DNA from 2 places in the Streptomyces sp. NPDC056883 genome. Region 2 is predicted to be linked to the other one. Evidence: predicted binding sites of a transcription regulator. Region 2 holds the regulator's gene; the other holds the start of a gene.
What was found. The regulator HrcA, encoded in region 2, represses chaperone genes, less so after heat shock. The targets are predictions, from matches to a motif close to TTNGCACTCNGNNNNNCNGAGTGCNAA.

Region 1: groES (co-chaperone GroES) is a predicted target of HrcA. The motif match lies at 1,763-1,789, and genes of this name have one in related genera.

Annotation. Positions count from the first base shown of each region.
Region 1 covers NZ_JBHUBS010000005.1:158,345-161,747, reverse strand. The annotation lists gene ACFRU2_RS15315 (sensor histidine kinase) at 1-359, opposite strand, end outside; gene ACFRU2_RS15310 (response regulator transcription factor) at 352-1,038, opposite strand; gene groES (co-chaperone GroES) at 1,931-2,239, shown strand; gene groL (chaperonin GroEL) at 2,376-3,403, shown strand, end outside.
Region 2 covers NZ_JBHUBS010000004.1:136,943-140,345, forward strand. The annotation lists gene ACFRU2_RS12460 (DUF3097 domain-containing protein) at 1-514, opposite strand, end outside; gene ACFRU2_RS12465 (MBL fold metallo-hydrolase) at 543-1,268, opposite strand; gene hrcA (heat-inducible transcriptional repressor HrcA) at 1,420-2,436, shown strand; gene dnaJ (molecular chaperone DnaJ) at 2,437-3,403, shown strand, end outside.

The DNA.
Region 1 (3,403 bases), on a different contig from region 2:
TCCTCGCCGGGCGCGGGGCGCAACTCCGTGACCTCGGGAGTGTCCTTCAGGTCCCCGCTGGTGGCCACGACCGTCCCGGCGGCGTTCCGTACGAGGACCAGGTCGACCCCGTCCTCGGGCGCGGGCAGCCGGCCGGCGGCCGGGAGGCTCCCGGTGTCGTACTGGGCGGCCACCTTGCGGGCGGCGAGCTCGGTGCGGCCGGTGGTGTTCTCGATGAGGTTGGCGCGCAACAGGGTGTAGAGCCACAGCCCGCCGGCGGCCAGGACGGCGGCCATCGCGAGGGCGGCGGCCGCGGCGGCGCGTGCGCGGAGGCTCCCGAGGCGGCGGGGCCGACGCGGCCCCCGTCCCGGCTCAGCCACCGTCCGGGGCCATCCGGTAGCCGGTGCCGTGCACGGTGAGGATCGAGCGGCGGCCGAAGGGGGCGTCGATCTTCCGGCGGAGCGAGGAGACGTAGACCTCGACGATGTTCGGGTCGATGCCGTGCGGGCCGTCCCAGACCTCGTCGAGGATGTCCTGCTTGGCGACGGCCCGGCCGGGCTGCTCCATCAGGCAGCCCAGGACGCCGAGCTCGCGGGCGGTCAGCTCGATCTCGTGCGTGCCCCGGCGGCAGCGGCGGCCCTGGGCGTCGAGCACGAGGTCGCCGGCCTGGAGGACGGCGGGGCGGGCGGCGGCGGTGGCCGTGCGGCGGGTGAGTGCGCGGAGGCGGGCGGCGAGGACGACGAAGGAGAACGGTTTCGTCAGGTAGTCGTCCGCGCCCGAGTCCAGCCCCTCGGCCTCGTCGTACTCGCCGTCCTTGGCGGTCAGCATCAGCACGGGGGTGGCGACGCCGTGGGACCGCATCCGGGTGCAGATCTCGTAGCCCGAGAGGCCCGGGAGCATCAGGTCGAGGAGCACCACGTCGTACGGGCCTCCGGTGAGGGCCAGGTCCAGGCCGCGGTGGCCGTCGTGGGCGAGATCGACCCAGTGGCCGTCGGCGGAGAGGCCGCGCCGCAGTGAATCGGCGAGGCTGACTTCGTCTTCGACGACCAGGATCCGCATCCCCCAAGCCTCACATACCGGGCGCCGCACCTTCTTGACGCGCCACTCGCGCGGCTCGCCCCTGGCGGGCCTCCCCGGCTTCGCGCCGCTGCGCCGCCCTCCGTCCGACGGTGGCCGAGCGGGGCTGCCGCCCCGGGCCCGGTGGGCGGGTGCGGCCGGCTGGGCCCTGCGGGGCGAAGTCCCCTACCCGCCCTTCCACCGTTCCCCGGGCGCTGCTCGGACCCGCGCCTCAAACGCCGGCGGGGCTGGGGATGCCCCCGGCCGGGAGGGCTACCGGGCTGCGCCCGGCCCCCCCCTGGGGCTCCGCCCCAGACCCCGCGCCTCAAACGCCGGCGAGGCTGGATTTTCCGACCCCGGTCCTCAAACACCGGCGAGGCTGGATTTTCCGACCCCGGTCCTCAAACGCCGGACGGCTGAAATGGCTGCGCCGGATCGTCGCCCGGCCGGGGTCGGAGGGCTGCGGCGAGGGTCGGGGACGGGGACGGGGTGGGGTGTTGGCCTGGACGTAGAGCGTGATTTGTGGCGCGAGAACATGCCGCGCCCTGTCGGAGTAGAGCAGGGGGCGCCTAAATCATGCAGTCCAGGCCAACACCCCACCCCGGCCCCGGCACCGACCCACCCGCCGCAGCCCACCCGACACCAGGCCAACCCCAGCCCCGCCGGCGTTTGAGGCGCAACGGCGCCGCGCGCGAGGCGCCCCCGGCCGCGAAACCAGCGGCGCGTATTGGCACTCCGCTTGACCGAGTGCTAATCCCCGGAATAGTCTCGCGTCTGGCACTCGCCCCCGGTGAGTGCCAACCCTGCGACAGTGGATCCGGCACCCGCGACGACGGATCGACAAGGTCGCCACCCAGACAGTTAACTCCGGATCTCCGAAGCGGAAGGTCAGATCGTGACGACCACCAGCTCCAAGGTTGCCATCAAGCCGCTCGAGGACCGCATTGTGGTCCAGCCGCTCGACGCCGAGCAGACCACGGCCTCTGGCCTGGTCATCCCGGACACCGCGAAGGAGAAGCCCCAGGAGGGCGTCGTCCTCGCGGTGGGCCCGGGTCGCTTCGAGGACGGCCAGCGTCTCCCGCTGGACGTCACCGTCGGCGACGTCGTCCTGTACTCGAAGTACGGCGGCACCGAGGTGAAGTACAACGGCGAGGAGTACCTCGTCCTCTCGGCCCGCGACGTGCTCGCGATCGTCGAGAAGTAATCACTTCTCCAGTTTTGCTTTGAGCTACGCCCCTGGTCACCCCTGCTGATGCCGGGCGGCGAGGGGCGTAGTTCGTGTCTGACAGGCGGTCGCGGTGAGCGGCCGGGGATAGCAACGAGAGGGCTGAACCGCTCCCATGCCGAAGATTCTCAAGTTTGACGAGGACGCCCGTCGCGCCCTTGAGCGTGGCGTCAACAAGCTTGCCGACACCGTGAAGGTGACGATCGGTCCCAAGGGCCGCAACGTCGTCATCGACAAGAAGTTCGGCGCTCCCACCATCACGAACGACGGTGTCACCATCGCGCGTGAGGTCGAGCTCGACGACCCGTACGAGAACCTTGGCGCGCAGCTCGTCAAGGAGGTCGCGACCAAGACCAACGACGTCGCGGGTGACGGCACCACCACCGCCACCGTCCTGGCGCAGGCGCTGGTCCGCGAGGGTCTGCGCAACGTTGCCGCGGGTGCTTCCCCGGCCGCCCTGAAGAAGGGCATCGACGCCGCGGTCAAGGCCGTCTCCGACGAGCTCCTCGCGACCGCCCGTCCGATCGAGGACAAGTCCGACATCGCCGCCGTGGCCGCGCTCTCCGCGCAGGACCAGCAGGTCGGTGACCTCATCGCCGAGGCGATGGACAAGGTCGGCAAGGACGGTGTCATCACCGTCGAGGAGTCCAACGCCTTCGGCCTGGAGCTCGAGTTCACCGAGGGCATGGCCTTCGACAAGGGCTACCTGTCCCCGTACATGGTCTCCGACCAGGAGCGTATGGAGGCCATCCTCGATGACCCGTACATCCTGATCAACCAGGGCAAGATCTCCTCCATCCAGGACCTCCTGCCGCTGCTCGAGAAGGTCATCCAGGCCGGCGCCTCCAAGCCGCTCCTGATCATCGCCGAGGACGTCGAGGGCGAGGCGCTCTCCACCCTCGTCGTCAACAAGATCCGTGGCACCTTCAACGCCGTCGCCGTCAAGGCGCCCGGCTTCGGTGACCGCCGCAAGGCGATGCTCCAGGACATGGCCACCCTCACCGGTGCCACCGTCATCGCCGAGGAGGTCGGCCTCAAGCTCGACCAGGCCGGTCTGGACGTACTGGGCTCCGCCCGCCGCGTCACGATCTCCAAGGACAGCACCACCATCGTCGACGGTGGCGGCTCTTCCGACGAGGTCCT
Region 2 (3,403 bases):
CCTTGGAGCCCGGGACCAGGTGGTCCACCAGGATGCCCAGCCGGGCGTCGGCGGCGGGGGCGAAGTCCGCGACCACCGACGGGAGGTCGTCGATGCCCTCCAGGTACTCCACCACGACGCCCTCGATGCGCAGGTCGTCGCCCCACACCCGTTCGACGAGTTCGGCGTCGTGGCGGCCCTCCACGTAGATCCGGCCCGCCCGGGCCACCCGTGCCCGGGCCCCGGGGACGGCGAGGGAGCCCGAGGCCGTACGGGCCGGGGCGGCCGGCCCCCGCGCCGGGCGGGTCAGGGTCACCACCGCGCCGTCCAGGAGGAAACCGCGGGGTTCGAGGGGGAAGACGCGGCGCTTGCCGAAGCGGTCCTCCAGGGTGACCGTGCCCGCCTCGCAGGCCACCACCGCGCCGCAGAAGTCCGTACCCGCCACCTCGACCACCAGATCGGGATCGGCCGGCACCTCCGGCACGGGCTTGGCGCGCTTCCACTGCGGGGTCAGGTCGGGGGAGTACTCACGCATCCGGCCGAGGGTAGGAGAGCGGGCCGTCTCAGGTGTCCGACACGCCGAAACGGGCCGCCAGTGTGTCGCGTTGGGCACGTACGAAGGCCGCGTCGACCACCGCTCCGTGACCCGGTACGTACAGAGCGTCGTCCCCGCCCAGGGCGAGGAGCCGGTCCAGGGCCGCCGGCCACTGCCGCGGCACCGCGTCCGGACCCGCCTGCGGCTCGCCCGATTCCTCGACCAGGTCCCCGCAGAAGACCACCTCGCGCTCACCGGGCACGAAGGCGGCCAGATCGTACCGGGTGTGCCCCGGGCCCACGTTCGCCAGCAGCACCTGCACCCCGCCCAGGTCGAGCGTCCACTCGCCCGACACCAGGTGCCGGGGGAGCACCAGCAGATCCGCCGCCTCGGCCGCCTCGGCCGCCGCCAGGCCGTGCCGGACCGCGTCCGCCCGCAGCTCGTCCCGGCTCACGGAGAGCAGGGCGTCCAGCCCGACCGGACCGTAGACCTCGGCCCCCGCGAACGCCGCACCGCCCAACACGTGGTCGAAATGTCCGTGTGTGAATGCGAGATGGGTCACGCGCCGGCCCGCCAGCCACTCCGCTTCGGTGCGCACCAGCGCCCCTTCGCGCAGGGAGGACCCGGGGTCGATCAGAAGGGCGGAATCCTCGCCCACCACCAGTCCCACGGTGCAGTCCCACACCGGCAGGCGTCGCCGGCCGGCCCGTTCGGTGAGCCGTTCCCAGCCCGCCTCTTCCCAACGCACGTCCATGCCGCGACGCTACCTTGGCGGGCCGCCCTTGCTAGGGGTGTACCACCCCGCCGTACACTGACCGGGGGATCTCTGGCACTCGAACGCTCAGAGTGCCAACAGACCGAGTCGGTCGAAGCAACGGACGACGGAAACGATGGAGGTGTGCGCGATGCTCAGCGAACGCAGACTCGAAGTGCTGCGCGCCATCGTCCAGGACTACGTCGGGACGGAGGAGCCGGTCGGCTCCAAGGCGCTCACCGAGCGGCACCGGCTCGGCGTCTCGCCCGCCACCGTGCGCAACGACATGGCCGTGCTGGAGGACGAGGGCTACATCGCCCAGCCCCACACCAGCGCCGGCCGGATCCCCACCGACAAGGGCTACCGCCTCTTCGTCGACAAGCTGGCGGGGGTCAAACCGCTGTCGACGCCCGAGCGCCGGGCCATCCAGAACTTCCTCGACGGGGCCGTGGACCTCGACGACGTCGTCGGCCGTACGGTGCGGCTGCTCGCGCAGCTCACCCGGCAGGTCGCCGTCGTCCAGTACCCGTCGCTCACCCGCTCCACCGTCCGGCACGTCGAGCTGCTCTCGCTGGCCCCGGCCCGCCTGATGCTCGTCCTCATCACGGACACCGGCCGGGTCGAGCAGCGGCTCGTCGACTGCCAGGCCCCCTTCGGGGAGGCCTCGCTCGCGGACCTGCGGGCCCGCCTCAACAGCCGTGTCGTCGGCCGCCGGTTCACCGACGTGCCGCCGCTGGTGAAGGACCTTCCGGAGTCCTTCGAGAACGAGGACCGGGTGACGGTGCGAGCCGTCCTCGACACCCTTCTCGAAACGCTGGTCGAGGAGGCGGAGGAGCGGCTGATGATCGGCGGCACCGCCAACCTCACCCGCTTCGGACACGATTTTCCCCTGACGATCAGGCCGGTGCTCGAAGCGCTGGAGGAGCAGGTCGTGCTCCTCAAGCTGCTGGGCGAGGCCAGTGAGTCGGGAATGGCCGTAAAGATCGGGCATGAGAACGCCTACGAGGGACTGAACTCCACGTCCGTCGTCTCGGTCGGCTACGGTTCGGGCGGCGAAGCAGTCGCCAAACTCGGCGTGGTCGGACCGACCCGCATGGACTACCCCGGAACGATGGGAGCGGTACGCGCAGTGGCACGTTACGTCGGACAGATCCTGGCGGAGTCGTAAGTGGCCACGGACTACTACGCCGTTCTCGGCGTGCGCCGCGACGCATCGCAGGACGAGATCAAGAAGGCATTCCGGCGGCTCGCCCGCGAGCTGCACCCGGATGTGAACCCCGATCCCAAGACGCAAGAGCGTTTCAAGGAGATCAACGCCGCCTACGAGGTCCTCTCGGACCCGCAGAAGAAGCAGGTCTTCGACCTCGGCGGCGACCCGCTGTCCTCCTCGGGCGGCGGCGGAGCCGGCGGCTTCGGAGCGGGCGGCTTCGGCAACTTCTCCGACATCATGGACGCCTTCTTCGGCCAGTCCTCGCAGCGCGGACCGCGCTCGCGGACCCGCCGCGGCCAGGACGCCATGATCCGCCTCGACCTGGAACTGGACGAGGCGGCCTTCGGCACGACCAAGGACATCCAGGTCGACACGGCCGTCGTCTGCACCACCTGTTCCGGCGAGGGTGCCGCCCCCGGCACCTCGGCGCAGACGTGTGACATGTGCCGCGGCCGCGGTGAGGTCTCGCAGGTCACCCGGTCCTTCCTGGGCCAGGTCATGACCTCGCGGCCCTGCCCGCAGTGCCAGGGCTTCGGCACCGTGGTCCCGACCCCGTGCCCCGAGTGCGCGGGCGACGGCCGGGTCCGCTCCCGCCGCAGCCTCACCGTCAAGATCCCGGCCGGCGTCGAGAACGGCACCCGGATCCAGCTCGCGGGCGAGGGCGAGGTCGGCCCCGGCGGCGGCCCCGCCGGCGACCTGTACGTGGAGATCCACGAGCTGCCGCACCCGACGTTCCAGCGGCGCGGGGACGACCTGCACTGCACGGTCACCATCCCGATGACGGCGGCGGCCCTGGGCACCAAGTGCCCGCTGGAGACGCTGGACGGCCTGGAGGAGATCGACATCCGGCCCGGCACCGGGTCCGGGCAGGCGATCCCGCTGCACGGACGCGGCGTCACCCACCTGCGCGGCGGCGGGCGCGGCG